Regions from separate parts of the Sinomonas sp. RB5 genome, predicted to be linked through region 2. Evidence: predicted binding sites of a transcription regulator. Region 2 holds the regulator's gene; the other holds the start of a gene.
The links. The regulator LexA, encoded in region 2, represses DNA repair genes until DNA is damaged. The targets are predictions, from matches to a motif close to TCGAACANNTGTTCGA.
Positions count from the first base shown of each region.

Region 1: the regulator LexA is predicted to act here: its motif matches at 3,085-3,100, upstream of ruvA (Holliday junction branch migration protein RuvA).

Region 1 covers NZ_JBSSGJ010000005.1:215,050-230,388, forward strand. The annotation lists gene secD (protein translocase subunit SecD) at 1-697, opposite strand, end outside; gene yajC (preprotein translocase subunit YajC) at 770-1,210, opposite strand; gene ruvB (Holliday junction branch migration DNA helicase RuvB) at 1,341-2,411, opposite strand; gene ruvA (Holliday junction branch migration protein RuvA) at 2,404-3,045, opposite strand; gene ruvC (crossover junction endodeoxyribonuclease RuvC) at 3,193-3,777, opposite strand; gene ACVWWH_RS08455 (YebC/PmpR family DNA-binding transcriptional regulator) at 3,832-4,587, opposite strand; gene pdxT (pyridoxal 5'-phosphate synthase glutaminase subunit PdxT) at 4,590-5,228, opposite strand; gene asnB (asparagine synthase (glutamine-hydrolyzing)) at 5,397-8,060, shown strand; gene ACVWWH_RS08470 (M3 family metallopeptidase) at 8,196-10,208, shown strand; gene ACVWWH_RS08475 (phosphoribosyltransferase family protein) at 10,337-11,671, shown strand; gene ACVWWH_RS08480 (phosphopantetheine-binding protein) at 11,723-11,977, opposite strand; gene ACVWWH_RS08485 (dihydrolipoamide acetyltransferase family protein) at 11,974-13,305, opposite strand; gene ACVWWH_RS08490 (alpha-ketoacid dehydrogenase subunit beta) at 13,313-14,293, opposite strand; gene ACVWWH_RS08495 (thiamine pyrophosphate-dependent enzyme) at 14,290-14,967, opposite strand; gene ACVWWH_RS08500 (thiamine pyrophosphate-dependent enzyme) at 14,850-15,284, opposite strand; gene acsA (acetate--CoA ligase) at 15,281-15,339, opposite strand, start outside.
Region 2 covers NZ_JBSSGJ010000004.1:44,191-59,529, reverse strand. The annotation lists gene ACVWWH_RS06515 (MarR family winged helix-turn-helix transcriptional regulator) at 1-202, opposite strand, end outside; gene ACVWWH_RS06510 (DUF3046 domain-containing protein) at 272-493, shown strand; gene recA (recombinase RecA) at 712-1,764, shown strand; gene ACVWWH_RS06500 (regulatory protein RecX) at 1,769-2,311, shown strand; gene ACVWWH_RS06495 (aggregation-promoting factor C-terminal-like domain-containing protein) at 2,437-3,786, shown strand; gene miaB (tRNA (N6-isopentenyl adenosine(37)-C2)-methylthiotransferase MiaB) at 3,852-5,384, shown strand; gene miaA (tRNA (adenosine(37)-N6)-dimethylallyltransferase MiaA) at 5,456-6,454, shown strand; gene dapF (diaminopimelate epimerase) at 6,465-7,406, shown strand; gene ACVWWH_RS06475 (DUF488 domain-containing protein) at 7,416-7,883, opposite strand; gene ACVWWH_RS06470 (class I SAM-dependent methyltransferase) at 7,969-8,580, opposite strand; gene hflX (GTPase HflX) at 8,911-10,518, shown strand; gene ACVWWH_RS06460 (ATP-dependent DNA helicase) at 10,511-12,595, shown strand; gene lexA (transcriptional repressor LexA) at 12,604-13,311, opposite strand; gene ACVWWH_RS06450 (LysM peptidoglycan-binding domain-containing protein) at 13,665-14,036, shown strand; gene ACVWWH_RS06445 (histidinol-phosphate transaminase) at 14,129-15,250, shown strand; gene hisB (imidazoleglycerol-phosphate dehydratase HisB) at 15,298-15,339, shown strand, end outside.

The DNA of each region.
Region 1 (15,339 bases), on a different contig from region 2:
CGGCACCCTGGCGGCCCTGCTGCAGCTGGAAGGAGGATCCGGCGATGTCCGTGCCGACGACCTCGACCGGGCCGAGGATGTACTTCACCGCGGGCTGGGTCCCGTTCGCGGCCTCGCAGGTCACGAGGGGCTTGCTGGGGTCGGACCGCTGGGTGCTCTCCGGCTGCGGCTTCGTGCAGTCGAGCGCCTCGTACTGCTTGTAGACGTCGGCCGTGATCCAGTTGGTGTCGCTGGCGTTCTTGGGCGCCGCCGTCGGCTTCGGGAGCTTGTCGGCCGTGAGCTGCTGGTCGGCCGGGACCGCCGCGGGATCGCCGGTCGTGAGCACGGGCCGGAAGTTCATGTCGGCGGAGGCCTGGATCAGCTGGCGCGTCTCCGCGGACGGTGTGCCCGGGAGGCTCACCACCACGTTGCGCCCCGACTGGGTGCTGATCTCGGCCTCGGACACACCGGAGCCGTCGACGCGCTGCCGGATGATCTCGACCGCCTGGTTGAGCTGGTCCTGGTTGATCTGAGACCCGCCCGAGACCTTCGGGGCGAGGATCATCTCCGTGCCGCCCTGGAGATCGAGGGCGAGCTTCGGCGCCCAGGATGCCTGGCCCGCCAGCTTTCCGCCGCCGAGGATGCCGACGAGGGCGAGCAGGATGACGCCGAGTGAGATGAGGGTCTTCAGTCCCGGCCGCGTGCGGGATCGTGCCATGGTGGTCCTTCGATGGGGGACGGCGCCCAGTGGGCGCGGAGCCGCCCGGCGGTGGCCGGGCGGCGCGTTCGGCTACTTGCTGGTGTTGCCTTCGTCGTTGAGGCGGCGCAGGGTCTCCTCCGGCGTCTCGTCGAGCCGGTCCTCAGGACGGGGGGCCGCCTCCTCGGACTTGCCGAGCGTGATCCCGGACGACGGCGCCGCGCCGGCCTCGGGGGCGGCCTCGCCCGCCAGCGGGGCAGCGGGCTCGCCGGCCGCGGGGGCGGCGGGCTCGATGACCTTGGTCACGGCCTGGCGGTGGACGGTCGCCTCGTTGCCGGGGCTCAGTTCGAGGACCACCTTGTTCTCGGCGTCGTTCACCGAGACGATCCGGCCGTAGAGGCCGAAGCTCGTCATCACCTCCACGCCGGGCGAGAACTTGGACTGCATCTCAGCCTGCTGCTGCTGCGTCTTCTTGTTCCGCCGGAACATGGTGAAGATGAAGAAGGCGAAGACCGCCAGCAGGAGGATGGTCATCAGGTCCATACAAGGTCCAATCTGTGTGGGGCTCGGGTAGCGTTCGGGCGGGTCCCGGGCGCGGCATAGGGGCCCTCGGCCACGCGAGGGTGTGATCCCAGTCTAAGGGCACGCTGCAGGGCGGCCCCGATCAGTCCAACGATCCATCGGCCTCGTCCGAGCCCGGACCGAACAGCGTTGCGCTCTCGGCGAACGGGGCGCTGGCCGGGACCGGGAGGCCGAGGTGCTCGTAGGCCAGCGGCGTGGCGATCCGCCCGCGGGGCGTCCGGCCCATGAGGCCCTCGCGGACCAGGTAGGGCTCGGCGACCGTCTCGACGGTCTCCGGTTCCTCCCCCACCGCGATCGCGAGGGTGGACAGCCCCACGGGGCCGCCCCCGAACTTCGTCACGAGTGCGGACAGGACCCCCCTGTCGAGCCGGTCAAGCCCCCGCGCGTCGACCTCGTACATGTCCAGCGCCGCGCCCGCCGCGCGCGCGTCGATCTGCTCGATGCCGTGGACGAGTGCCCAGTCCCGCACCCGGCGCAGGAGCCGGTTCGCGATGCGCGGGGTGCCCCGCGACCGCCCGGCCACCTCGGTGAACCCGGCGGAGGTCACCTTCAGGTCCAGAAGGCCCGCAGAACGGCGCAGCACGAGCTCGAGCTCCTCCACGGTGTAGAACTCGAGGTGGCCGGTGAACCCGAAGCGGTCCCGCAGCGGCCCGGGGAGGAGTCCCGCCCGGGTGGTCGCCCCGACGAGGGTGAAGGGGGGCAGGTCGAGCGGGATCGCCGTCGCGCCCGCGCCCTTGCCCACCACGATGTCGACCCGGAAGTCCTCCATCGCCATGTAGAGCATCTCCTCGGCGGGACGCGACATGCGGTGGATCTCGTCCAGGAAGAGCACCTCGCCCTCGGAGAGCGAGGACAGGATCGCGGCGAGGTCGCCGGCGTGCTGGATCGCCGGGCCGGAGGAGATCCGCAGGGGAGCATTCATCTCGCCGGCGATGATCATGGCGAGCGTGGTCTTGCCGAGGCCCGGCGGTCCGGACAGCAGCACGTGGTCCGCGGTGCGGCCGCGCATCCGGCTCGCCTCGAGCACCAGCGAGAGCTGGCGGCGGACCCGCCCCTGGCCCACGAACTCGTCGAGGAACTTGGGCCGCAGCGCCGCCTCGAGGGCCCGTTCCTCGGGCTCCTCCTGGCTGGCGACCAGCGACGGCTCAGCCACGGGCGCCGGCCTTCAGCGCCCGTGCGCCCTGGCCGAGCCAGCGCAGCGTGGCCCGCAGGATCTCGGGGACGCTTCCCGAGGCGGCGACCTCGGGAGCGTCGGCCATCGCCTTCTCGATGCTCGCGGCGGCGTCCTTCTCGCTCCACCCGAGGGAGGCCATCGCCTCGATGACCTGGGCCTTCCACGGCGCCTCGGCCCCCGCGGCGGCGACCGCGGGCTCCTGAGCGGTCCCGAGGGGCACGAGCTTGCCCTTGAGTTCGAGGACGAGCCGGGCGCCCACCTTCGGACCGATCCCCGGCACCTTGGTGAAGGCCTTCGCGTCCTCGGAGTGCGCCGCGACGCGGACCGCCTCCGGGGTGTGGACGGCCAGGACGGCCAGCGCGAGCCGCGGGCCCACCCCGGAGACGCCCAGAAGCACCTCGAAGACCTCCCGCTCCTCGGCGTCGGCGAACCCGAACAGCGTCAGGGAGTCCTCGCGCACCACGAGCGAGGTGTGGACCGTTGCCTCCTCGCCGAGCCTGAGCCCGGCGAGGGTCTGGGGCGTCGCCCAGAACGCCATGCCCGCGCCGTTGACGTCGAGCACGCCCGAGGACAGCCCCACGTGGGCGACCGGACCGCGGAGGAAGCTGATCACCGATACCCCTTGCCTTGCCCGTTGCCGTGGCCGTTGGATCCGAACATATCTACGAGAACTCTAGCGGGCGACGGCGTGGACCCGCCTCAAGGGGCGCGGCGCGCCTTCGCCTCGGCTCGCCCTTCCGCCACCCGGCGCGTGCGCGGCTCATCGGCCGCGGCGCGCCTTCGCCTCGGCTTCCTGCCACAGCCTCTGCGCGGCCGTGAGCGCCGTGGCCTGCATCGCCGTCGTGCGTCCCGCAGCGGAGGGCGAGCCGGGAGCGCTGCCGCGCCACGCGTGGGCGAGGGCCAGCGCGAGGGCGTCGGCGGCGTCCGCCGGGCGCGGGGCCGTCTCGAGCCGGAGGATCTTGGTGACCATGCGCGTGACGGCGTCCTTGTCCGCGCGGCCGCTGCCGGTCACGGCGGCCTTGACCTCGCTGGGAGTGTGCAGCGCGACCGGGATGCCGCGGCGCGCCGCCGCGGCGATCACCACGCCCGAGGCCTGGGCGACGCCCATGACGGTGCTCACGTTCAGCTGGGAGAAGACGCGCTCCACGGCGACGACCTCCGGCTCGTGGCGGTCGAGCCATTCGTCGATCGCCTGGGCGATGGCCAGCAGGCGCGCGTCCAGAGGCTCGTCGGCCTTCGTCCCCACCACCCCGACGGCGACGAGGGTCGCCCGGCGGTCGGCGGCGACGTCCACGACGCCGATGCCGCAGCGGGTCAGGCCCGGGTCGACACCCAGCACCCGCAGGCCGGCGCCCGGCCTCGCAGTCCGCGCGCCGGGCGCCTCGGGGGTACTCACGCCTCAGTCGTTCTCGAGCTCCGCCATGACGTCGTCGCTCATGCCCGCGTTCGTGTACACGTTCTGCACGTCGTCGAGGTCTTCGAGGGCATCGACGAGGCGCACGAACTTGCGCGCGCCGTCGGCGTCGAGGTCGACCTCCATCGAGGGCACGAACTCGGCCTCGTCGGTGTCGTACTCGATGCCGGCCGCGGTCAGGGCGTCGCGGATGGCCTGGAGGTCGGCGGGTTCGGAGTAGACGATCCAGTTCTCGCCGCCGTCCTTGACCTCCTCGGCACCGGCGTCGAGCACCGCCATGAGCAGGTCGTCCTCGGAGAGGCCGTTCTTTGGCAGGACCACGACGCCCTTGCGGGCGAACAGGTAGTTGACCGAGCCCTGGTCGGCCATGGAGCCGCCGTTGCGGGTGACCGCCAGGCGCACATCCGCCGCGGCGCGGTTGCGGTTCTCGGTGAGGCACTCGATGAGGAGCGCCGAGCCCTGCGGCCCGCGGGCCTCGTACATGATCTCGGTGTACTCGATCGCCTCGCCGGTCAGGCCGGCGCCGCGCTTGATGGCGCGGTCGATGTTGTCGTTGGGGACCGAGTTCTTCTTCGCCTTGCTGACGGCGAGGTCGAGCGCGGGGTTGCCGGAGAGGTCGGGGCCGCCCATGCGCGCGGCGACCTCGATGGTCTTGATGTACTTGGCGAACGCCTTGGCACGCTTGGCGTCGACGACGGCCTTCTTGTGCTTGGTGGTCGCCCATTTGGAGTGGCCGGACATGCCTACGCTTCTCCTCTGATCATGCGGATGAAAAGTTCATGGATCCGTGTCTCGCCCGTCACCTCGGGGTGGAACGATGTGGCGAGCAGCCGTCCAGAACGCACTGCGACAATTCTAGACCTGCCCCCGAGGGTCGCCGTGTGCGACGCGTGCGCTGGATCGACCTCGGCGAGGACCTCGACGTCGGGGCCGACGCGCTCGACCCACGGCCCGCGGATGAACACGGCGTGGACGGGCCCGCGGCTCTGGTCCACTTCCTTGAAGTCCAGATCCGTCTCGAACGACTCCCGCTGGCGGCCGAACGCATTGCGCCGCACCGTGATGTCGAGGCCGCCGAACGACTCCTGCGGCCTGCCTGCAAGATCAGGAGTGGGGTCCGCGATCTCGTCGGCGAGCAGGATCATCCCGGCGCACGAGCCGTACACGGGGAAGCCTGCGCGGATCTTGGCCCGCAGCGGCTCGGCGATGCCGAAGGCACGGGCCAGCTTGTCAATGGTGGTCGACTCCCCGCCGGGGACCACGAGGCCGTCGACCTCGTCGAGTTCCTCGGGACGGCGCACCTTGACCGCCCGCGCGCCGGCCTGCTCCAGGGCCGCGAGATGCTCGCGCACATCGCCCTGCAGGGCGAGCACACCGACCACGGGCGCGCCCTGGTCCTGGGCTGGGCGGGGATCCGGTGCTGGCTGCGGCGGGGTCGGGGCGTTCGATGTCACCGTGACAGTCTAGTCGGGACCCTCCGCGGCGGTTCCCCGGGGCCCCGCCGGTAGCATGGAGCGCAGACCCGCAGGACAACAGATGAGGACAGCACTATGTGCGGAATCGCCGGCTATTTCGGCGCTGGGCTCGATGAATCGCTGCTGGAGGCGATGAACACCTGCATCGTGCACCGGGGGCCCGACGGCGAGGGCTACTTCACCGACGGCAGCGTGGGGCTCGCGCACCGGCGGCTCGCGATCGTCGACGTCGCCCACGGCCAGGAGCCGATGATCAGTGCCGACGGCCAGACGGTCCTCGTCTACAACGGGGAGGTCTACAACTACCGGGAACTGCGGGCCGAGCTCGAAGCGGCCGGCCGCAGCTTCCGCACCGCCTCCGACACCGAAGTGGTGCTGCAGGCGTACGAGGAGTGGGGCGCCGAGGCGTTCGACCGGTTCAACGGCATGTTCGGCCTGGCCATCTTCGACCGGCACCGGGGCCAGCTGGTCCTGGCCCGTGACCACTTCGGCATCAAGCCGCTCTACTGGGCCAATGCCGGCACCGAGCAGGATCCCCAGCTGCTGTTCGCCTCGGAGATCAAGCCGATCCTCGCCACGGGGCTCGTCGAGGCCCGGCCCAACGAGCGGATCCTGTACCGGTACCTCCAGTACCGCATCCACGACGACACCGAGGAGACCTTCTTCGACGGCGTCCGCAAGCTGCTCCCGGGCGAGATGATGACGGTGGACCTCGCCACGAGCCGCTTCCGCATCTCCTCCTTCACGCGCCTGCGGGAAGAGCTCGCCGAGCTGGCCGAGGTCAACACGCCCTACACGCCCGAGGTCATCGACGAGTACCGGCGCCGCTTCACCGAGGCCATCCGGATCCGCCTGAACTCCGAGGTCCCCGTGGGCAGCGCGCTCTCGGGCGGGCTGGACTCGTCCGCCGTCGTCGTCACCATCAACCGGCTCATGCAGGAGAAGGCGGAGGGCCTCGAGGCCGTCGGCGCGAAGCAGAACACATTCAGCGCGGTCTTCCCCAACGCGATCAACGACGAGGAGGCGTACGCCGACGCCGCCATCGCCGCGTGCAGCGGCACCATCGAGGCGCACAAGATCAAGCCCACCCCGGAGGGCTTCGACGCGGACCTGGCCGACTTCGTGCGGACCATGGAGGAGCCCATCATCTCCTCGGGCCCCTACGCGCAGTACTGCGTCATGAAGGAGGCCTCCAAGCACGTCACGGTGCTCCTGGACGGCCAGGGCGCCGACGAGATGATGGCGGGCTACATCCCCTACTACTTCGCCTACCTCCGCCAGCTCAAGGCTGCCGGCGACTACGCGACGCTGGCCAAGGAGTCGGGCTCGAGCCTGGACATCTTCTACCGGCTCGGCCGCTTCCGGCTCAAGGGCATGGCGAGCGGCAAGAAGACCGTCTCGATGGGCACCCTGCTGAAGAAGTCGTGGACCGGCAAGTTCTCGGGCGAGTCCTTCGGCAACATCCGGGCGAACCTCAAGGCCCGGCTCATCGACGACCTGTTCGCCAAGTCCCTGCCCTCGCTGCTGCGCTACGAGGACAAGAACACGATGCGCTTCTCCCTCGAGGGCCGCGTGCCGTTCCTCGACAAGGAAGTGGTCAAGTACCTGTTCAGCCTCTCCGACGAGGCGATCATCAAGGAGGGCTGGAACAAGCGCGTGCTCCGCGACGCCACGCGCGGCCTCCTGCCCGAGATGATCAGCAACCGGCGCAACAAGATCGGCTTCACCACGCCCGAGGCCGAGTGGTTCACGCTCATGAAGGAGCGCATCTACAAGGTCTTCATGTCCAACTCGTTCTACTCGCGCCCGTACTGGGACCGCGAGCAGGTCCTCACCGCCTTCGAGGAGTACCTCAACGGCAAGAACGACGCCGACACGATGATCTTCTGGCGCCTGCTGAACGTCGAGCTGTGGCTGCGCGAGTTCATCGACAAGGACGAGGCGCCCGCCGACGTCAAGGCGGACAAGAGCGACTACGAGGCCAACCCCGGCAAGGAGCTCGACATCGCCTCGGGCTCGGGGGTGTACCGCCGCTACCCCCTGCAGACGGACGTCTTCGCGAAGGACACCGAGCTCGCTCCGGCCGTCACGTCCTACGTGGAGCGGTTCTTCGACGGGCTGCCCGGCGCCCCCGAGGAGGCGCGCGCCGCCGTCGACGGCAAGGCGTGGTACCTGCTGGTGAGCGAGAAGATCGTCGCGATCACGCAGGGCCGGTCCTTCCCGGTCTGGGAGATCGAGGTCTCCCCCGCCGCCCGCGTCCTGTCGAAGTTCGTCACCCGCACCCCCGCGGGGATCGGGCTCGGGAGCCCCTGGTCGATGCAGATCGCGATCAACGAGGTGGGCCTGCCGCTCATCGCCAAGGCCGCCGCGGCCTCCGTGGTGGGCAAGCTGCAGGGCAAGAGCGGCGTCTTCTACGACGTGGTCGGGAACAACATCAACGCGATCGACGGCGCCACGCCGTACAGCCTCGGCGCCGCGAGCAACTCGGTCAAGCTCGCGCCGAAGGACCCCGAGGGCGTGGCCCGCGCCCTCAGCGCGGCCGTCCGCGCGGCGCTGCCGGCGGGCGCCGCGGAGCTGTTCGGCGGCACCGCCATCATGGACGCCAACGACCTCGGCGTCGTCGTCATGGGCCACGACACGGACCTGCCGACCGAGACGATCGCCGGCATGTTCAAGGACAACCCCCAGGGCCAGGGGGCCCAGGCCACCCCGATGTCGCTCGTGTTCACGCAGGGCTGACACGCCCGGCCGGCGGATACCGGGTACGACGGCGGCCGCGCACCTCGCGCGGCCGCCGTCGCCCGTTCTGGGGGCCGGCGGCGCACCGGCGCGGCCCCCTTGTCCGCGTGCCGCGGCACATGAAAGCCTCACTTCATGACGAACCCGCTCCTCGCCCCCAGCACGCTGCCCTACGGGCTCCCGCCCTTCGCCGACCTCAACGATGCCGACTACGCGGAGGCCGTCCGGGCCGGCCTGGCCGAGCACCTCGCCGAGATTGACGCGATCGCCGGCAGCAGCGCCGCGCCGGACTTCGAGAACACCGCGGTGGCGATGGAGCGCTCGGGCGCCCTGCTGAACCGTGCCGTCTCGGCGTTCATGACGCTCGTGTCCTCGCACGGCACCGACGGCATCCGGGCCCTCGAGAGCGAGCTCATGCCCGAGCTCTCGGCCCACGAGGACGCCGTCTACCTCAACCACACGCTCTACGAGCGCTTCGCCGCCATCCCCGTGGAGGGCCTCGACCCGGAGTCCGAGCGCCTGGTCTCCGAATGGCTCGCCGCCTTCCGGCGCGCCGGGATCGCCCTCGACGAGGCCGGCCAGGAGCGCCTGCGCGAGGTCAACGCCGAGCTCACCCGCCTCGGGACGGAGTACGGCCAGCGGGTCGCGAAGGGCATCAACGAGGCCGCGGTCCTCGTCACCGACCCCGCCGAGCTCGCGGGCATGCCGGAGGACGACAGGGCCTCCGCCGCCGAGGCGGCCCGCGCCGCCGGGCACAAGTCCGGCTGGCTGCTCACGTTCATCCAGCCCACGGCCCAGCCCCACCTTGCCGTGCTCGAGGACCGCGGCCTGCGCCGCCGCATCTTCGAGGCTTCGGTCTCCCGCGGCAGCTCCGGCGGGGGGACCGACGTCCTCGACCTCGTCACCGCGATGGCCCGGCTGCGCGCCGAGAAGGCCGAGCTGCTCGGCTTCGCCGACTTCGCCGAGCTGGCCGTCGACGACCAGACCGCGCCGTCGATCTCGGCTGTGGAGGACATGCTGGGACGGCTGGCTCCGGCGGCCGTGCGCAATGCCGCGGGCGAGGCGGAGGCACTCGCCGAGGCCGCGGGCCACGAGCTCGAGCCGTGGGACTGGGCCTTCTACTCCGCCAAGGTCCGCCGGGAGCGGTACTCCGTGGACGAGCAGGCGCTGCGGCCCTACTTCGAGCTGGACAGGGTGCTCGAGGACGGCGTCTTCTACGCCGCCGGGAGGCTCTTCGGCCTCACGTTCCGGGAGCGGCCCGACCTCTCGGGCTACCACGAGGACGTGCGCGTCTGGGAGGTGCTCGACGCCGACGGCTCGGGCCTCGGGCTCTTCCTCGGCGACTACTTCGCCCGGCCCACGAAGCGGGGCGGGGCGTGGATGAACTCGCTCGTGGAGCAGTCGCGGCTGCTGGGCCACGCCCCCGTGGTCATCAACAACCTCAACGTCCCCAAGCCCCCGGCCGGCGAGCCCGCGCTCCTGACGCTGGACGAGCTCCGGACGGTCTTCCATGAGTTCGGCCACGCCCTCCACGGCATGCTCTCCGACGTGCAGTACCCGCGCTTCTCCGGGACCAATGTGCCCCGGGACTTCGTCGAGTACCCGTCCCAGGTCAACGAGATGTGGATCTTCGATCCCGACGTCGTGGCGAACTACGCGCGCCACCACGCCACGGGCGAGCCGCTCCCCGCGGAGACCCTCGCCCGGCTCGACGCCGCCCGGCTGTGGGGCGAGGGCTTCGCCACGACCGAGTACCTCGGCGCCTCCCTGCTCGACCTGGCCTGGCACCGGCTCCGCCGGGGCGAGGAGCCCCAGGACGCCCTCGCATTCGAGGCGAAGGCGCTCGCCGATGCCGGGGTGTCCGTGCCCCTCGTGCCGCCGCGCTACCGCACCGGCTACTTCCAGCACATCTTCGCCGGCGGCTGGTACGCCGCCGGCTACTGGTCCTACATCTGGAGCGAGGTCCTCGACGCGGACACCGTCGAGTGGTTCAAGGAGAACGGCGGGCTCACCCGCGCCAACGGAGAGACCTTCCGCCGCGAGCTCCTCTCCCGCGGGAACTCCCGGGACCCGCTGGCCTCATTCCGGGCGTTCCGTGGCCGGGACGCGGACGTTGCGCCGCTCCTGGCGCGCCGCGGCCTCGACTGAGCCGGGCAGGCCTTCTTCCGCGGGCGCGGTCCTCGGGGCACCGCGCCCGCGCGCTGCGCTCTATGGACGTTGTGCCCTGCCGCCGCACGCGCGGCGGGAGGACAGTGGAGGAACGCGAGGAGGTCGCCATGCACGTCTTCAAGGACAGGTCCCAGGCCGGCCGGGAGCTCGCCAGGGCCCTCACCCGGTACCGCCACCAGGACGCGGTGGTCCTCGGACTCCCCCGCGGCGGGGTCCCGGTCGCCTTCGAGGTGGCGGTGGCCCTCGATGTGCCGCTCGACGTGATCATCGTGCGCAAGCTCGGCGTGCCCTTCCAGCCCGAGCTGGCGATGGGCGCCATCGGCGAGGGGGGCGTGCGCGTGCTGGACGAGCACGTCATCGCCGTGTCGGGTGTCACCGAACGCGAGCTCGCCCTGGTCGAGGCCCGCGAGCGCGAGGTGCTGCGGGAGCGCACCACGCGCATCCGCGCGGTGCGGCCGCAGGAGGACCTGCGGGGGAAGACGGCGATCGTGGTGGACGACGGGATCGCCACGGGCTCGACGGCGCGCGCCGCGTGCCGGGTGGCACACGCCCTTGGCGCAGCCCGGGTGGTCCTCGCCGTTCCGGTGGGCCCGGCGGACACCGTGGGCGAGATCGCGGAGGCGGACGAGGTGATCTGCCTGACCACCCCGTCCCCCTTCCGGGCGGTCGGACGCTTCTACCGCGACTTCTCGGCGACGACGGACGACGACGTGCTGCAGCTCCTCGACGCCGCGGGCCGCCGTGCGGTGCATCGCGGGCCGGTGGACTCCCCCGCCTCGATCGACGAGGACGTCGCCATCCCGGTGGACGACACGACTGTCCGGGGCTCGCTGCACCTGCCCGCCACCGGAGCCATCGTCGTCTTCGCGCACGGCAGCGGCAGCAGCCGGCACAGCCCGCGGAACCGCGCCGTGGCCAGGGTGCTGCGGGATGCGGGCTTCGGAACGCTCCTCATGGACCTCCTCTCCCCGGAGGAGGAGCTGCTGCGGCACGCCGTGTTCAACGTCGAGCTCCTCGCCGCCCGCCTGACGGCCGTGACCGACTGGCTGCGCGCGGTGAGCGCGGGGCCCCCGCGCCCCGTCGGCTACTTCGGAGCGAGCACGGGCGCCGCGGCCGCGCTCTGGGCCGCCGCCGAGCCCGGGGCGGACATCGGTGCGGTGGTCTCGCGCGGCGGACGCCCGGACCTCGCAGGTCCCCGGCTCTCGGCGGTGCGCGCGCCGACCCTGCTGATCGTCGGCGGCGCGGACCGCCAGGTTCTCGAACTCAACCGGGAGGCCGCGGCGCAGCTCACCTGCCGCCACCGCCTCGAGATCGTTCCCGGGGCGACGCACCTGTTCGAGGAAACGGGGGCGCTCGACGCCGTCGCGCGGCTCGCGCGGGACTGGTTCGCCGAGCACCTCGTGGGCGAATCCGAGCCGCAGGCGAGGGCGGGCACTCCCTGAGCCGGGCACGGCCGGAGCCGCAGGCCGCTCCCCGGCGTCCCGTCAGGGCCGTCAGGGCCTGGGCTGCTGGTGCGCGGCCAGGTAGGCGACGAGGCCGCCGACGGTGGCCACCGCCGGATAGTCGCGTTCGGGGATGTCGATCCCGGTCGCCGCTGCCAGCTGCTCGATGAGCCGCAGGAAGTCGAGGGAATCGAGGTCGAGGTCCTGTCGGAGCCGGTCCGAGTCGTCCAGCGTCTGCGGGTCGATCTCGGGTGCGATCTGGCGCAGCGCCGCGGCGACGGCCGCGCGGGGGTCCACGGGTGTCATAGGTCCTCCGGGGTGAGCAGGAGCTCCTGGAGCCGGGTGAGGTAGCGGCTGCCGCCGAGGCCGTCGCTCACCCGGTGGTCGGCGGAGAGGGTTGCCGTGGCGGCCATCCGGACGCCGAGCATGCCGTTCTCCGCCCAGGGCCGCTCGGCCACCCTCCCGAGCCCCACCATGGCCACCTGCGGGGGCACGATCACGCCGAACACGGCGTCGACCCCGAGGTCGCCGAGGCTCGTGGCCGTGATCGTGGCGCTGGCCATCTCCGTCCGTGCGAGGCGTCCCGCCCGCGCGCGGGCCACGAGGTCGCGCAGCTTCTGCATGAGCTCGTCCACGCTGAGGGTATCGGCGTCGAGCAGCGCCGGGGCCACGAGGCCGCCCCCGCGCAGGGCGACGGCGACGCCGAGGTGCACGCGGTCGCTCGGGTCGAAGCCGTGGTCGGTCCAGTACCCGTTCATGCCCGGGACCTCCTTGGCCGCGACGGCCGCGGCCTTGAGCAGGAAGGCCGCGGGGACGAGGCGGTCGGAGACGGGCCGGGCCAGGTTGCGCTCCTGCAGGACGGCACCCATCCGGGCGACGTCGAGGGTCGTGCTCAGGTAGTAGTGCGGGATCGTGGCCTTGGACTTGGCCATGAGGGCACCGAGGGACGCGCGCAGGCTGGCCGTGCGCCCCTCTGCGGGGGCCACCGCAGCGGGGGCCTCCGCGGCGGGGGCGGCGGCCGGCTCCTGCGGTGGCGTGGGTGGCGGAGCGGCGTGCTCCGGGGGGCCGGCGAGGGGCGCGCCGGGAGCGGGGAGGCCAGGGGCGGCGGCCGCGGCCCTGCGGACGTCGGCCTCGGAGATGCTTCCCTGCTGGCCCGTGCCGGCCACGGTGGCGAGGTCGATGCCGAGCTGGGCCGCGAGCCGGCGCGCGAGGGGCGAGGACCGCACGCGCCGGCCGGCCGGCGTCGGCCGCGGGACCGCAGGCGGCGCGCCGGCCGCCTCTGCCTCCGCCGGCGGCGCGGCGGGGACGGACGGCGCAGCGGGGACGGACCGTACGGCAGCGACGGACGGTGCGGTGGGAGCGGGGCCGCCCTCGTCCGCGGGTCGCCCCTCGTCCCGGGGGCCCGCCTCTTCCCCCGGTTCCGCGAGGCTCAGGATGGGCGTCCCGACCGGGACGGTCTCGGCGAGGTCCACGAGGTAGCCGCTCACCACGCCGTCCTCGAAGGACTCGACGTCCATGAGGGTCTTGTCCGTGTCGACGACCGCGACGAGGTCTCCTTGGTGGATCGTGTCGCCCGGATGCACGAGCCATTCGACCACCTTGCCGTGCTCCATGTCCGCCCCGAGCGAGGGCATGCGCAGCTCATGCACGGGTGGCCACCGCCTCGAGCGCCGCGGCGACCACCCGGGGGGCGGAGGGCAGGGCGGCCTCCTCGAGGTGCTTGGGGTAGGGCATGGGCACCTCCGCCCCGCAGACGCGGGCCACGGGGGCGTCGAGCTCGTAGAAGGCCTTCTCCGCGATCCTGGCGGCGATCTCGGCCGAGAGGCTGCCGCTGCGCCACGCCTCGTCGACGATGACCGCCCGGTGGGTGCGTGAAACGCTGGCGAGGATCGTCTCCTCGTCGAGCGGGCGCAGCGTGCGCAGGTCGATGACCTCCGCGGCCACGCCCCGCTCGGCGAGCTGCGCGGCGGCGTCGAGCGTGAGCGGGAGGGTGCCCCCGTACGTGATGAGCGTGACGTCGGTGCCCGGCCGCCGGATCTCGGCGCGATCGATCCCGACGGGGCCGGCGTCGTCGGCCAGCTCGCCCTCGGCCGCGTACAGCGAGCCGTGCTCGAAGATGAGGACCGGGTCCGGATCCGCCAGGGCCGTCCAGAGCATCCCGCGGGCGTCCTCGAGGGTCGCGGGGGCGAGCAGGCGCAGGCCCGGGATGTGGGCGTACCAGCCCTCCAGGCTGTGGGAGTGCTGGGCGCCGAGCTGCCGCCCCGCGCCCGTGGTCATGCGGATCACGAGGGGGACGTTGAACTGGCCCCCGGACATGTGCAGCAGGGACGCGGCGCTGTTGACGATCTGGTCCAGGGCCAGGAGGCTGAAGTTCACGGTCATGATCTCGACGATGGGCCGCATGCCGTTCAGGGCCGCCCCGATGCCTGCGCCGACGAAGCCGGACTCCGACAGGGGGGTGTCGCGGACGCGCTCGGGCCCGAACTCCTCGAGCAGGCCCAGGCTCACCGCGTAGCAGCCGCCGTAGGCGCCCACGTCCTCGCCCATGAGGAACACCCGGTCGTCGCGCTGCAGAGCCTCGCGGAGGGCTGCGCGCATGGCCTCCCGGTAGGTCGTCTTCACGGTGCGCGCCCCTCGCTGTACACAAAGCGCTCCAGGGTCTCGATGGGCTCGAGGGTGCCCGCCTCGGCGAACGCGATGGCGTCCTGGACCTCGTCCTCGGCTTCGCGCTCGAGCGCGGCCCACCCGGCGTCGTCCAGGTCGCCGGCGGAGGTCAGGGACGAGCGCAGGAGCGGGATCGGGTCGCGCTCCATCCAGGCGGCGACCTCGGCCCGCTCGCGGTAGCGCTCGGGATCGAACATCGAGTGGGCGCGGAAGCGGTAGGTGCGCAGCTCGAGGAAGTACGGGCCGCCCCCGGCCCGGACCGAGTCGACGGCCTTCCTCGCGGCGTCGGCCACGGCGAGGACATCCATCCCGTCGACTTCCCACGAGGGGACGCCGTAGGAGGAGGCCTTGAGCGCGAGGTCGGTCTGCGACTCGGAGCGGGCGAGGGCGGTCCCCATGGCGTAGAGGTTGTTCTCGCAGCAGAAGAGCACGGGCAGGCGCCACAGGGCCGCGAGGTTGATGCTCTCGTGGAACTCCCCCTCGGCCATCGCGCCCTCGCCGAAGAAGCACACCGTCACGCGGTCGCGGCCCTGCATCGCATCGGCGAGGGCCAGCCCGACGGCGAGGGGCAGGCCCCCGGCCACGATCGCGTTGCCGCCGAAGAAGCGCGCGTCGGCGTCGAACAGGTGCATGGACCCGCCGCGGCCGTGGCTGCACCCTCGGCACGGCCGTACATCTCGGCCATGAGCTTCCTCGCCGGGATGCCGGCCAAGAGGGCGTGCCCGTGCTCCCGGTAGGTGGCCACGATCGCGTCCCCCGGCTCGAGGGCACTCGTGACGCCCGCGACGACGGCCTCCTCGCCGATGGACACGTGGAGGAACCCGCGGATCTTCTGCTCGGTGTAGAGCCGCACGCACGCCTCCTCGAGGCGCCGCACCCGCAGCATCGCCCTCAGGAGCGCGCGGGGGCTGCCGGGGTCGGCCGCCGCGGCGTCCGCGGGCGCCGTCATGGCCGGGCCTCGAGGGTGGAGACATCGCCTTCCGGCAGGCCCAGCTCGCGGGCGC
Region 2 (15,339 bases):
TCGCGGCGAGGTCCGTCACCCGCCGCGGCCCCTCGCCGAAGAGGATCGTCAGCAGCCCGTAGGCTGCCGGGTCGAGCTCGGGATGCAGGTCCTTCGACAGGCCGAGGGACGCGGCGCGCCCGCGCCTCCAGAACAGGCCGAGCTGCTGCTCGACGTCGACCAGGGCGGCGTCGAACCCGGCGGAGGCAGGCGGAGAAGGCATGCCACCATCTTAGGTGCGCCGGTGCGGGCGGCGCGTGGCCGCCACAGCGGCGGAGAGGAGAATGGACTAGTGAGGAACAGCGATTTCTGGCGGCTCATGGAAGACGAATTCGGCAGCGGGTACGCCCATGTCCTGGCTTCGTCCGCCGTGCTCGCCGCCGTCGGAGGCCGCACGGCCGAGGAGGCGCTCAAGGCCGGCGTGCACCCCCGCACCGTGTGGCTCGCCGTCTGTGACCTGCAGGATGTGCCCGACGAGCGCCGCCTCGGGAAGGACCGCCCGCTCAAGGACTGACGCGCGGGATCTGCGACACGCCGGGGCCGGATTCGAAGATGTGTTCGGGAGAGGGGTAATGTCCTCCACAGAGGATTCCACGCGCGGCAGCGCGCCGAGATGTGCACATAGCGGGGTCGACGCGTTCGACTGTCGGTGGGCATCGGTAGCGTGAGCGGCATGGAAGAGCGGCGGGCAGGACAGGGCGCTGCCGCGAACGACCAGACCCGGAGGTAGACATGGCAGCAGGAACGCCAGAGCGCCAGAAGGCACTCGAGGCAGCGCTCGCGCAGATCGACAAGCAGTTTGGCAAGGGATCGATCATGCGCCTCGGGGATGACACGCGCGCCCCGATCGAGGTCATCCCGACCGGGTCGATTGCGCTCGACGTCGCTCTCGGGATCGGCGGCCTTCCGCGTGGACGCGTCGTCGAGATCTACGGCCCGGAGTCCTCGGGCAAGACGACGGTCGCGCTCCACGCCGTCGCCAACGCACAGCGGAACGGAGGCATCGCGGCGTTCATCGACGCCGAGCATGCCCTGGATCCCGAGTACGCGGCCAAGCTCGGCGTCGACACCGACGCCCTGCTCGTCTCGCAGCCGGACACCGGCGAGCAGGCGCTCGAGATCATGGACATGCTGGTCGGCTCGGGCTCGCTCGACATCATCGTCATCGACTCCGTGGCCGCGCTCGTGCCGCGCGCGGAGATCGAGGGCGAGATGGGCGACAGCCACGTCGGACTCCAGGCCCGCCTCATGAGCCAGGCGCTGCGCAAGGTCACCGGCCGCCTCAACCAGACCAAGACCACCGCGATCTTCATCAACCAGCTCCGCGAGAAGATCGGCGTGTTCTTCGGGTCCCCCGAGACGACCACGGGTGGAAAGGCGCTCAAGTTCTACGCGTCCGTCCGCATCGACGTGCGCCGGATCCAGACCCTCAAGGAGGGCGCCGACTCGGTGGGCAACCGTACCAAGGCCAAGATCGTCAAGAACAAGATGGCTCCGCCCTTCAAGCAGGCCGAATTCGACATCATCTACGGCCAGGGCATCTCCCGCGAGGGCGGCATCATCGACATGGGCGTCGAGCACGGCATCATCAAGAAGTCCGGCTCCTGGTTCACCTACGACGGCGACCAGCTCGGCCAGGGCATGGAGAACTCCCGTCGGTTCCTGCGTGACAACCCCGAACTTGCCGCGGAGCTCGAGCGGCTCATCAAGGAGAAGCTCGGCGTCGGCGTGAAGCCGGAGTCGGGCGAGGAGCAGCCGCGCCTGAAGGCTGTCGACGGGGAGTAGGCGCATGGCGGCCCGCAGCGGACGTCCCGTGCCCCCGCAGGCGGAGCAGGATCCCGAGCCCGACCCCGAGTCGGTGGCCCGGGCCATCCTGCTCCGCCAGCTGACCCTCGGCCCGCGCAGCCGGCAGCAGCTCGAACGGAAGCTGCGCGACCGCAATGTGCCGGACGCCCTCGCCTCGAGGCTCCTGGACCGCTTCGAAGAGGTGGGCCTGGTTGACGACGCGGAGTTCGCCCGCCTCTGGGTGCGCAGCCGCGGCGAGACGAAGTCCCTCGGCAGGGCGGCCCTCCGGCGCGAGCTCGGGGAGAAGGGGATCACGGGCGACACGGCCGAGGAGGCGCTCGATGAGCTCTCGCCCGAGGCTGAGGAGGAAGCAGCGCGTCGGCTGCTCGCGCGCCGCGTCCGGCCGTTCGACCGCGACGATCCTGCGGCACGGGACAAGGAGCTGAGGCGGCTGGTGGCGATGCTCGCCCGCAAGGGACACGCCCCCGGTGCGGCCTTCCGGATCGCCGCGGAGGCCCTCGACAGCCTGGGACACGGGGAAGACTGAGGCCCCTGCACCCACGGTTGCGAGGGGCGGCCGCGGCGCCCAGGAGGGCGGCGGCGTGTCTGTGTGGTTCCTGAGAATCCTGTGACTAGAGTGACAAATGGGATTACTGCGGTATCGTCTGACGGGTGCGATCTGAACGAGGTGTCCTCGCGGGCGGCCGCGCCGGCGCAGCCCGCGCTGCGCTCGTCCTAGCGCTCTGCCTGGCCTCCGTCGTGCCGGCAGCAGCCCCGAGTGCGACGGCGGATGACAACACGCCCCCGTCGGGCTATCCGACGTGGGCCGACGTCCAGGCTGCCAAGGCGAACGTCGATTCCGCGAAGGCGGAGAGCGACCGGATCGCGTCCCTGCTGACCACTGTGGAATCCAGCGCCGCCGATGCCTCGGCCAAGGCCGTGGCCGCCGGTGCCGCGTACGCGAGGGCCGCGCAGGCCGTCAAGGACCAGGAGCAGGTGGTCGCCGCCCTCGAGCAGGAAGCGGCCAAGAGGGCGTCGGAGCGGGACGCTGCCCAGCGGACCGCCGGCCAGTTCGCCGCCGATTCCTACATGGGCGGCTCACCGAGCGACCCCATCCAGACCCTCTCCGTGCTGGGGCAGCAGGACGGCATCGGCCGGCTCCAGACCCTCCAGGTGCTCGGCGACCAGGAAGCACAGGCTGTCACGGACTACCGGGTGGCGGCCAACGCGGCGACCGCCGCCGAGGACAAGTCGCGGGCGGCCAAGGATGCCCTGGCCGACCTCGCCGCCACCGCGGCCCAGCAGCTCAGCGCCGCCCAGGACGCCCAGAAGCAGGCCGAGGACGCGGTCGCCCAGACGCAGCAGCACGAGGACACGCTGGTCGCGCAGCTGGCGGACCTGAAGGGGACCTCTGCGAACGTCGAACGCGGCTACCGGGAGGGCCAGGCGGCGCAGGCCGCCTACGAGGCCGCCCAGGAGGCCAAGCGGCGCGCCGCCGAACAGGCGGCCCTCGAGGCCCAGCGCCGGGCCGCGGCCCAGGCCGCCGCGGAGCGGGCGCAGCAGCAGGCCCAGCTCGCAGCCCAGCAGCAGGCCCAGCAGCAGGCCGTCGCACAGCAGAACGCCGCCGCCGTCCAGCAGCCGGCCGCGGCCCCCGCACCGGTGGTCGTCCCCCCGCCGCCCCCGCCGGTCGTGAGCCCGGGCGTGGGCGTCACGGATGACCCGGCAGGTGCGCAGGCCTATGCGTCCGGCCAGCTCGGCGGGTACGGCTGGGGAGGCGGCGAGTACGGGTGCCTCGTCAACCTCTGGAACAAGGAGTCCAGCTGGATGACGGACGCGACCAACCCCTCGAGCGGCGCCTACGGCATCGCGCAGGCCCTCCCGCCGTCCAAGTACTCCACCGCGGGCAGCGACTGGCTCACCAACTACCGCACCCAGATCACGTGGGGGCTCGGGTACATCCGGGACCGCTACGGCTCGCCGTGCGGCGCATGGGCCCACGAAGTGGCCAACAACTGGTACTGACCCCTGCCCAGCGTCCGCTCGCCGCGGGCGCTGGGCCGCCGGGCCGCTGCCGGTACGCTTGATGGGTGAGTTCCACCTTGCCCGCCCCGATCGCCGAGCCCGCCACGACCTCTGCGCCGCGCTCCTACGAGGTGCGCACCTTCGGCTGCCAGATGAACGTCCACGACTCCGAGCGGATGTCCGGCCTCCTCGAAGCAGCCGGCTACGTGAAGGCGCCCGAGGGCGCCGAGCCTGACGTGGTCGTCTTCAATACCTGCGCCGTCCGGGAGAACGCGGACAACCGGCTCTATGGGCACCTCGGTCAGCTGCGCCCGGTCAAGGAGCGGCACCCCGGCATGCAGATCGCCGTCGGCGGCTGCCTTGCCCAGAAGGACCGGGACACGATCCTCGCGAAGGCCCCCTGGGTGGACGCGGTCTTCGGCACCCACAACGTGGGGGCGCTTCCGGCGCTGCTCGAGCGCGCGCGCCACAACGACGAGGCGCAGCTGGAGATCCTCGAATCGCTCGAGGTGTTCCCCTCGACCCTGCCCACCAAGCGGGACTCCGTCTACAGCGGCTGGGTCTCCATCTCGGTCGGCTGCAACAACACCTGCACCTTCTGCATCGTCCCGAGCCTGCGCGGCAAGGAGCGCGACCGCCGGCCCGGCGAGATCCTCGCCGAGGTCCAGGCCCTCGTGGACGACGGCGCGATCGAGGTCACCCTGCTGGGCCAGAACGTCAACTCCTACGGCGTCGAATTCGGCGACCGGCTCGCCTTCGGCAAGCTCCTGCGCGCCTGCGGGCAGATCGAGGGCCTCGAGCGGGTGCGCTTCACGAGCCCCCACCCGGCGGCGTTCACTGACGACGTCATCGACGCGATGGCCGAGACGCCCAACGTCATGCCGCAGCTGCACATGCCGCTCCAGTCGGGCTCCGACCGGATCCTGCGCGAGATGCGCCGCTCGTACCGCAGCGCGAAGTTCCTCGGCATCCTCGACCGCGTCCGCGAGCGGATCCCGCACGCGGCGATCACCACCGACATCATCGTCGGCTTCCCGGGCGAGACCGAGGAGGACTTCCAGGCCACCCTCGACGTCGTGGAGCGCTCCCGGTTCTCGAGCGCCTTCACGTTCCAGTACTCCCAGCGCCCCGGCACGCCGGCCGCGACCATGGCGGAGCAGCTGCCCAAGGCCGTGGTCCAGGAGCGCTACGAGAGGCTCATCGCCCTCCAGGACAGGATCGCCGCCGAGGAGAACGCCGCCCAGGTGGGCCGCACCCTCGAGGTGATGGCGACGGCGCAGGCCGGCCGCAAGGCGGGGGAGACCCACCGCCTCTCCGGGCGCGCACGGGACAACCGCCTCGTGCACTTCTCCGTCCCCGAGGGCGCCCAGGCCCCCCGGCCGGGCGACCTCGTCACCGTGACCGTGACCGAGGCAGCCGCGTTCCACCTCATCGCGGACCCCGCCGACCCGGCCGACTACTCGCTGCGCCGCTCGCGCGCCGGAGACGCGTGGGACCGCTCCCAGGCCGACTCCTGCGGGGTGCCTGCGCCGGGCGCCGGGTCCACGGGCCGCGGGGTGAGCCTGGGAATGCCCGCGCTGCCCGTCCGCGGCGCATAGCCCCGGTGGGACAGGCAGCGCCGAGCGGGCGGCCGGGTTGCGCGGACGACGCCGGCCGCCCACCCGCCGTCGTGCCGGCGCCTCAGGCTCCCCCCGCCGCCGGCTCCGTCCCCGCCGCGCCGCCGGTCATCGCGGTGGTGGGTCCGACCGGGTCCGGGAAGTCGGACCTCGCGGTGGACCTCGCGCTCGCCCTGGACGGCGAGGTCGTCAACGCCGATGCGCTGCAGTTCTACCGCGGCATGGACATCGGCACCGCCAAGGCCACACTTGAGGAGCGCCGCGGCGTCCCGCACCACCTCCTCGACGTGCTCGAGGTGACCGAGGAGGCCTCGGTCTCCCGCTTCCAGGGGTGGGCGCGGGCGGCGATCGCGGACATCCACGCCCGCGGCCGGCGCGCGATCCTCGTGGGCGGCTCGGGCCTCTACGTCCGCGCCGCGCTCGACGTCCTCGAGTTCCCGGGCACCGACCCGGCGGTCCGCGCCCGCCTCGAGGCCGAGGCGGCCGAGCGCGGCCTCGGGCCGCTGCGCGAGCGCCTGCGCCGTGTCGACCCCGTCTCCGCAGGCCGGCTGGGGGACGCGCGGCGGGTCATCCGCGCCCTCGAGGTGCACGAGCTCACGGGACGGCCGTTCAGCTCCTTCATGCCCGAGCGCCAGTACGCGGCTCCCGCCGTCCAGATCGGCCTCGACCTCGACCGGGCCGAGCTGCATCGGCGCCTCGCCGCCCGCGTCCACCGCATGGTCGACGCCGGCCTGCCCGCCGAGGTCGCCCGGCTCGCCGCCGCGGGGCTGCGCGACGGACGCACCGCGTCGCGGGCACTGGGCTACGGCCAGTTCCTTGCGGTCCTGGACGGGACGTCCACCACGGAGCAGGCCACGGAGGAGACGATCGTCGCGACGAGGCAGTTCGCGCGCCGGCAGCTCACCTGGTTCCGCGCAGACCCGCGCGTGCACTGGCTGGACGCGCAGGCCCCGGACCTGATCGAGCAGGCGCTCGCCGTGGTCCGGGAGGCCGACTCCTCATCGGTGGCGGCTTCACCGCCCCAACCCGAGGCCCGCGGCGCGGCCCGGTAGGCTTGAGGGCATGACCGTTCCGACGACCTCGGTACCCCACGTCCTCGCAGCCCTGGCGGGCCTGCCCTTCGCCAAGGGGCACGGCACCGGCAATGACTTCGTGCTCGTCGCCGACCCCGACGGAGCACTGCACCTCGGCGAGGCAGAGGCCGCGGCGCTCTGCGACCGGCACCAGGGCCTCGGCGCCGATGGCCTCATCCGCGCCATCCGCTCGCGCCGCCTCCCCGAAGGCGAGGCCGTCCTTGCCGAGGAGCCTGGCGCGGAATGGTTCATGGACTACCGCAATGCGGACGGGTCCCTCTCGGAGATGTGCGGCAACGGCGTGCGGGTCTTCGTCGCCTTCCTGCTCGATGCCGGCCTCGTCGAGCTCGCGCCCGGCGAGGTGCTGCCCATCGGCACGCGGGCCGGGGTGAAGCGGGTCGAGCGGCGCGAGGACGGCTTCGCGGTGGACATGGGCCCCTGGACGTTCATCCACCCGGAGCACGCCGCCGCCGAGGCGAGCGATGCGACCGTCACCGCCGTCGGCCTCGACGTCGCCCGGCCCGGGCTGAGCGTGAGCATGGGCAATCCGCACACCGTGGTGGCACTCGCCGAACCGAGCGAGCTCGCAGGACTCGGCCTCTACACGGCCCCGCTCGTCGACCCCATGCCGCCGCACGGGACGAACGTCGAGTTCGTCGTGCCCTCGGACCCGCTCGTGGCCGCCGGCGTGGGCAGCATCACCATGCGCGTGCACGAGCGCGGAGTCGGCGAGACCCAGTCCTGCGGGACCGGCGCCTGCGCGGCCGCGGTCGCGATCCGGTACTGGGCCGGGGCCGGTGCCCCAGACCGGTGGGCCGTCGGCGTCCCCGGCGGCACGGTGGGGGTCTCCTTCGTGCCGGGCCCCGACGGCCGCGAGCACGTCGAGCTCTCGGGCCCCGCGGTCATCGTGGCGCACGGAACCCTCGGCTGAGCCCAGCGCTCAGCCGGCACCCGTCCCGTCCGCCGGCGGGTAGGTGATCCGCCCGTCCGCGTCGACGCGGGCGAAGGGCGTGAGCTGCGCGCGCTCCTGGGAGGTGGGCGAGATGAGGTGCACCACCTCGACGCCGGCCACGAGGAGAGCGTCGGTGATGAGCCTGCGGTGGCAGCGCCACGGCACCGCCTCGCTGCACATGATGGCGGGGACGCCCTCCTCGGCCAGTCCGACGAGTTCGGTGAGCCCCTCGTGGAAGTCGCTGCCGGCCATGTAGTCGGCATAGTCGCGGAAGCCCTTCACCCGCCACCCGCCGTTCGGAGTGGGCGTGCCCGCAGGCGTGTGCCGGCGGCCGCCCAGGGCCGGCAGCCACCGGTAGCCGAGCCCCGTGGGGAGCCCCTCGCGGAGGGCGTCCTGGTTCCACTGGGGATGCTTCCTCGACGCCGGGAACGAGCGCACGTCCACCAGCTCCGTCACCCGTGGGGGCGCAGCATCGCCACGAGCTCGGAGAGCTGGCGGGTCGAGTGGCCGATGGTGAAGACCTTCGTCATGGGCCGGACCCCTAGCGGCGGCGGGTGAGGCGCAGCACGCGGAAGCCCTTCGACGTGGCCGGCCGCGCGACGTCGTACGCGTCACCGAGCTCCTCGGCGAGCCACCGCGCGAGCGAGTCCGCCCCGAGGTTCTTCTGCACCACGAGCCACGCCTCGCCGCCCACCTCGAGCCGCGGCAGCCAGGTGAGCAGCAGCTCGTGCAGCGCGGCCTTGCCGATGCGGATGGGCGGGTTGGACCAGATGGTCGAGAAGCGGATGTCGGGGTCGACGTCGCCGGGGAGCTCGGCCGCCACATTGGCGAGCCCGAGCAGGCTGGCATTCTCGGCGGTGAGGGACAGGCTGCGTGTGTTGACGTCGACCGCGTGGACGCGGGCCGCGGGGGAGCGCAGGGCCAGGGTGAGCGCGATCGGCCCCCAGCCGCAGCCGATGTCGAGCAGGTGGCCCTCGGGGGCCGGGTCGGGCGCCTCGGCCAGGAGCACCGCGGTGCCCTTGTCGATGCCGTCCGGGCTGAAGATGCCGGCCGAGGTCCGCAGCGTCACCTCGCGCCCCTCGAGGACCACGGCGAGCGGCCGGCGCACGTCCGGGATGTCGGGGTCGGCGTTGAAGTAGTGTGCCTGGTCCATGGGAATCGAGCCTAGTGCGAATCCGACGGGGGCGTGAGCCGCGCACGGGCAGTGCCCCGCGGGCGGCCCCCAGCATCCGGTATACTTGATTCATGCGCCTGTTCAAGTGACCCGATGACACCTCCCGCTGCCCTCCCCTGAGGTGCGCAGCCGGGGTTTCCGGGCCTTCCCCGAGCCGATGGACCATTCCGGCCGGACCACGAACAGAGACCACCAAGGAGCACCGTGCTACCCGAGCACCCTCTGGGCGCTTTTCCACAGCCCACCCCGCCTCGCAGTGGCGCCGCCGCGCGCCCGCACTATTCTGGAACTGCATCCTCGAAGGAGACCATGACCGACGAACAGCACACCACGGGATCGTCCCGTGCGGCAGGGGGCAGCGACGCGCCCCAGGACCTCAGCCCGGCCGACATCCAGGCGGTGATCGACAGGATCCTCGCGAAGGAGGAGGCTGCGACCGCCAAGGGCTCCCGGGCCGACCAGCGCTCGGAGCGCCCCCGGGGCGCGCTCGGCGACGGCCGTGCGCTGGCCATCACCGACGTCGAGACTGAGCACGGAGACTACGACGGCGACCAGCAGGACCTCGCCGAGCGGCGCGCCCTGCGTCGCGTGGCGGGCCTGTCCACCGAGCTCGAGGACATCACCGAGGTCGAGTACCGGCAGCTGCGCCTCGAGCGCGTCGTGCTCGCCGGCCTCTGGTCCGAGGGCACGCTCGAGGACGCGGAGAACTCCCTTCGCGAGCTCGCCGCGCTGGCCGAGACCGCGGGGTCCGAGGTGCTCGACGGCGTGGTCCAGCGCCGCCAGAAGCCGGACGCGGGGACCTTCCTCGGTTCGGGCAAGGCGCTCGAGCTGCGCGACATCGTCGCGGCGACCGGGGCCGACACCGTGGTCGTGGACTCGGAGCTCTCCCCGTCCCAGCGCCGCGGGCTGGAGGACATCGTCAAGGTCAAGGTCATCGACCGGACCGCGCTCATCCTCGACATCTTCGCCCAGCACGCGAAGAGCCGCGAGGGCAAGGCCCAGGTCGAGCTGGCCCAGCTCGAATACCTGCTCCCGCGCCTGCGCGGCTGGGGCGAGTCGATGTCCCGGCAGGCCGGCGGCCGCGTCGGCGCCGCGGGCGGCGGCATCGGCTCCCGCGGCCCCGGCGAGACCAAGATCGAGCTCGACCGGCGGCGCATCCGCACCCGCATGGCCAAGCTGCGCCGCGAGATCGCCGGCATGAAGCCGGCCCGCGAGACCAAGCGGGCCAACCGCAAGCGCAACGAGGTCCCCTCGGTCGCGATCGCCGGCTACACCAACGCCGGCAAGTCCTCGCTGCTCAACCGCCTCACGGACGCGGGCGTGCTCGTGCAGAACGCGCTGTTCGCGACCCTCGACCCGACCGTGCGCCGGGCCGAGACTCCGGACGGCCTGCCGTACACGCTCGCGGACACCGTCGGGTTCGTCCGCTCGCTGCCCACGCAGCTCGTGGAGGCTTTCCGCTCGACCCTCGAGGAGGTCGCGGACGCCGACCTGATCCTGCACGTGGTGGACGCGTCGCATCCGGATCCCGAGGGCCAGATCGCCGCCGTGCGCGCCGTCCTCGCCGACGTCGACGCCCGGAAGGTCCCCGAGATCATCGTCCTGAACAAGGCCGATGCGGCGGACCCGTTCGTCCTCGAGCGGCTCCGCCAGCGCGAGCCCCGCCACGTCGTGGTCTCGGCCCGGACGGGGCAGGGCATCGCGGAGCTCAAGGAGGCCATCAGCGACGCGATCCCGCGCCCCGACGTGGCCCTGACGATCCTCGTGCCCTACAGCCGCGGCGACATCCTCAACCGGCTGCACACCTCGAGCGCGGAGATCCGCTCGCTCGAGCACGTCGAGTCGGGCACGCGCGTCGAGGTCGTGGTCCGGGAGGAGTTCGCGGCGGAGCTGGAGCCGTTCGTCGTCCATGACTGATCCCCACCGCACCCCAGCGCACGACGGCGGGGGCGCGCCCGCCGTCGTGCGCCCACCGTCCGCCGGCGCGGCAGACGAGCGCGAGGCGCTCGGCCTCCTGGACGCGGCGGTCGCCGCGATGGGCGGCCAGCAGCGCGACGGCCAGCACGAGATGGCCAGGCAGGTCGCCCGGGCGATCGCCGACGGCCAGCACCTCCTTGTCCAGGCCGGCACCGGCACCGGCAAGTCGCTCGCGTACCTCGTGCCGCTCATCGCGCATGCGCAGGCGAGCGACCGCCCGGCAGTGGTGGCCACCGCGACGCTCGCGCTCCAGGCGCAGATCGTGGGCCGCGACCTGCCGCGCCTGCTCGAGGCGGTCACGCCCCACCTGGACCGGCCGGTGGACGTGGCCCTGGTCAAGGGCCGCTCCAACTACCTGTGCCGGCACAAGCTCGAGGGCGGGTTCCCGACCGACGAGCCGGCCGAGGGCCAGCTGTTCTCCCTCGGCGAGGACGCGGTGCCCCACCCGGGCGCCGGGCCCACGAGCCAGCTCGGCCGCGAGGTGCAGCGGCTGCGCGAGTGGTCCGAGGAGACCGAGACCGGGGACCGCGACGACCTCGTCCCCGGCGTCACCGACCGTGCATGGCGGCAGGTCTCCGTGACCGCCCTTGAGTGCCTCGGCGCGCAGAAGTGCCCCTTCGCCGCCGAATGCTTCAGCGAGCTCGCCCGCCAGCGCGGGGCCGAGGCCGACATCGTCGTGACCAACCACGCGATGCTCGCCATCAACGCCTTCGAGGGCCTCAATGTCCTCCCGGAATATGACGTGGTGGTCGTCGACGAGGCCCACGAGCTCGCCGACCGGGTGACCGGCGCCGTGAGCGCCCAGCTCTCCGGGCAGATGATTCAGGCGGCCGCCTCGAGCGCGCGCCGGCACTGCGCCATCTCGGTCGAGGCGCTCCAGGGCGCCGCCACCGCCCTGGAGCTCTCGCTCACCTCCGCACCTACCGGCCTCCTGGCGCGCGGCCTGAACGAGGAGCAGGCCCAGAACGTCGCGCTCGTCCGGGACGCGTGCCGCGTGGCCCTCTCCGACTCGAAGCCTGGGGAGTCGCAGTCGGCCGACGGCGCCCGGCAGGTCGCCCGGTCGCGGCTCATGGCCGTCCTGGAGGTCTGCGAGCGGCTCCTCGATGCCGAGGCCAACCGTGAAGTCGTCTGGGTCACCCGCCTGGGCGCCCCGGACCCCGTCACGGGCTACTCCGCGCCGGACGACGACGCACCGGCCATGCTCCACATCGCGCCGCTGAGCATCGGCGGCAGGCTCCGCGACGGGCTCTTCGACGGGCACACCGTGGTGCTCACGAGCGCGACGCTCGCGATCGGCTCCGCCTTCGAGCCCACCGCGGGCGCCCTCGGCCTCCTGGGCCCCGGCGCGCCCACCTGGACCGGCGTGGACGTCGGCTCCCCGTTCGACTACCCGAAGCAGGGCATGCTCTACGTCGCCCGGCACCTGCCCAAGCCCTGCCGCGGCGTCTCGCCCGAGGCGCTCGACGAGCTCGAGGCACTCCTTGCCGCCTCGCGCGGCGGGGCGCTGTGCCTGTTCTCCTCGCGGCGCGCGGCCGAGGAGGCCGCCGACGAGCTGCGGTCGCGGCTGGAGACCACGATCCTGTGCCAGGGCGAGTCCTCCATGAGCGCGCTCGTGAAGCAGTTCGCGGCGGAGCCGGACACCTGCCTGTTCGGGACCATGTCCCTCTGGCAGGGGGTCGACGTGCCGGGGCAGTCGTGCCGGCTCGTCGTGATCGACCGGATCCCGTTCCCGCGCCCGGACGACCCGCTCATGTCCGCCCGCTCCCGGGCCGTCGCCCAGGACGGGGGCAACGGCTTCATGAGCGTCTCCGCGACCCACGCGGCGGTGCGCCTCGCCCAGGGCGCCGGGCGGCTCATCCGCACGACCGCGGACCGCGGGGTCGTGGCCGTGCTCGACTCGCGCCTCGCCACCGAGCGCTATGGCGCCTTCCTGCGCGGGGCACTGCCGCCGCTGTGGGGCACCACCGACCGCCGCGTGGTGCTGGACGCGCTCGGGAGGCTCGCGCAGGCGGGCTGAGGCTGCGCTCAGACCGAGCGCAGCACCGAGACGACCTTGCCCATGACCGTCGCCTCGTCGCCCAGGATCGGCTCGTACCTGGTGTTCTGCGGCAGGAGCCAGGTGTGGCCGTCCCGCTGCCGGAACGTCTTGACCGTGGCCTCGTCGTCGAGCAGGGCCGCGACGATGTCGCCGTTCTCGGCGCTGTTCTGCCGCCTGACGACGACCCAGTCTCCGTCGCAGATGGCCGCATCGATCATCGAGTCGCCCTTGACGCGGAGCATGAACAGCTCCCCGTAGCCCACGAGCTGGCGGGGGAGCGGCATGACGTCCTCGACCGCCTGGTCGGCGAGGATCGGGCCACCGGCAGCGATGCGGCCGACGAGCGGGACCATGGCCGTGTCCGCTGCGGACGCCATGGTCTCCAGCGTGGCCCCGCCGGCGCCGAGCAGCGCCGCGGCACCCTCGCCGCTGACGCTGAGCTCGCCCTCGTCGAGGGTGAGCGGCATCAGGACCTCCATGGCGCGCGGACGCTTCGGGTCGCGCCGCAGGTAGCCGAGCTTCTCCAGCTGCGACAGCTGGTGCGTGACGCTCGAGAGGCTCGCGAGCCCGACCGTGTCGCCGATCTCGCGCATCGAGGGCGGGTACCCCTTGAGCTGTACCGAGCGCTGGATCGTCTCGAGGATCCTCTTCTGGCGCGCCGTCAGCCCTTTTGCCGCCTTCGTCCGTGGTGCCATGCCGTCCCTGTCCCTTCGCCGCCCGCGCCTCCGCGCGGCCTGTGCCGGCTCGGGACCAGAACTGTCGGACCCCCTCCGCACCATGTCTCCATGGCCTCGAAAGGGAGCAGCCGGTCCGAAGGTTCGTGCCCGTGCCCCGTGCTGCTCCCACCGTAGGACAGTTGTGTGCACCTTTCAAACACATGTTCGAGCGAGTCTGGACATTGTTCGTGGACAGGTGCTAGGAAGGAACCAAGCAGTTCGAAGATGCATTCGAAAAAGCTGCACCTCCGAGTCCCGCTCCTGCGCCGGAGCTTCGAAGAATCGAAGCCTGCCGCGCCGCCGGACCCGGGAGGTGCAGGGGAAGGCAGACCATGGCACACGCGATCCATCTCGGCCCCCTCGCGGCACCCCGCGCGGCACGGACCTCCCGCACGCCGCTGCGCCTGACGCGGCGGGGGCGCATCGTCCTCGTCGTCGTCCCGCTGTTCCTGGCAACGCTCGCGATGCTCATCGCATGGGCGGCCCTCACGGTGCCGGCCCAGGCGGGCGCGGCGCCCCTCACCGGCCCGGGGGCCACCGTGACCGTGACGGTGCAGCCGGGGGAGTCCCTGTGGACGATCGCCGCCCGGCGCGTGCCGAACCAGGACCCGCGGGTCACCGTCAGCCAGATCCAGGACCTCAACGGCCTCACCGGCGTCCGGGTGCTCCCCGGCGAACAGATCCTCGTCCCGGTCCTCAAGTAGCCGCAGGGCCGCTCCGGTGCCGGGCGTCACGAACGTCCCGTCCTGCCGCCTCCGAATGGGGTGCGCCGAGGGCGCTGGCGTAGGCTGGAGCGGTGGACGACCAGCTTCAGCGACTCAACCGGCTCCCTCTCCGCGATGACCTCCGCGGCCAGCATCCGTACGGCGCGCCGCAGATCGATGTCCCCATCCAGCTCAACGTCAACGAGAACACCCACGGCGTTCCGCAGGACGTCCAGGATGCCATCGTGGAGGCCGTCCGCGGAGTCGTCGGGGGCCTGAACCGGTATCCGGACCGTGAGTTCACGCGGCTGCGGGAGGCCCTTGCCGAGTACCTCGGTCACGGCCTCGCCCCGGAGCAGCTCTGGGCCGCCAACGGGTCGAACGAGGTGCTGCAGCAGATCCTCCAGGCCTTCGGCGGCCCGGGGCGATCGGCCCTCGGCTTCCCTCCCACCTACTCGATGTACCCGCTGCTCGCCGCCGGGACCGGCACCGCCTACCTGAAGGGCACCCGCCAGGAGGACTTCGAGCTCACCGCAGCCTCGGCCGCGCGCCAGGTGCGCGAGCTCGCCCCGAACATCGTCTTCCTGTGCTCGCCCAACAACCCGACCGGGACGGCTCTCGGCCTCGACGTGGTCGAGGCCGTCTACGAGGCGGGCGAGGCGAGCCAGGCCATCGTCATCGTCGACGAGGCGTACGCCGAGTTCGCCCAGCTCGGCACGCACAGCGCCCTCACGCTGCTGCCCGGCCGCCCCCGGCTGATCGTGACGCGCACCATGAGCAAGGCCTTCGCCCTCGCCGGCGCACGCTTGGGCTACCTCGCCGCCGCCCCCGAGGTCATCGACGCGCTGCGCCTTGTCCGCCTCCCGTACCACCTCTCCGCCGTCACCCAGGCCACGGCGCTCGCCGCGCTCGAGCACCGCGCCTCGCTCATGGCCGAGGTCGAGGAGATCAAGCACCAGCGGGACCGCATCGTGAAGGAACTGGCGCGCATGGGCCTCACGCCGGCGTCCTCGGACTCGAACTTCGTCTTCTTCACAGGTCTCGACGACCCGCAGAAGATCTGGCACGGCCTGCTCGAGGCGGGCGTGATCGTGCGCGACGTCGGGATCCCCGGCAGCCTGCGGGTCACCGCGGGCACCGAGCGCGAGACGAGCGCGTTCCTGACACGGCTCGAGGAGCTCCTCGCCGCGGACGGCCGCCTGCCCGCCGCCTAGAATAGAGAAGCACCCCCCGCAGACGCCTGATCGAAGGACACACACCCATGAGTACCGAGCTGCAGACCGCGCCCGTGACCCAGCGGACC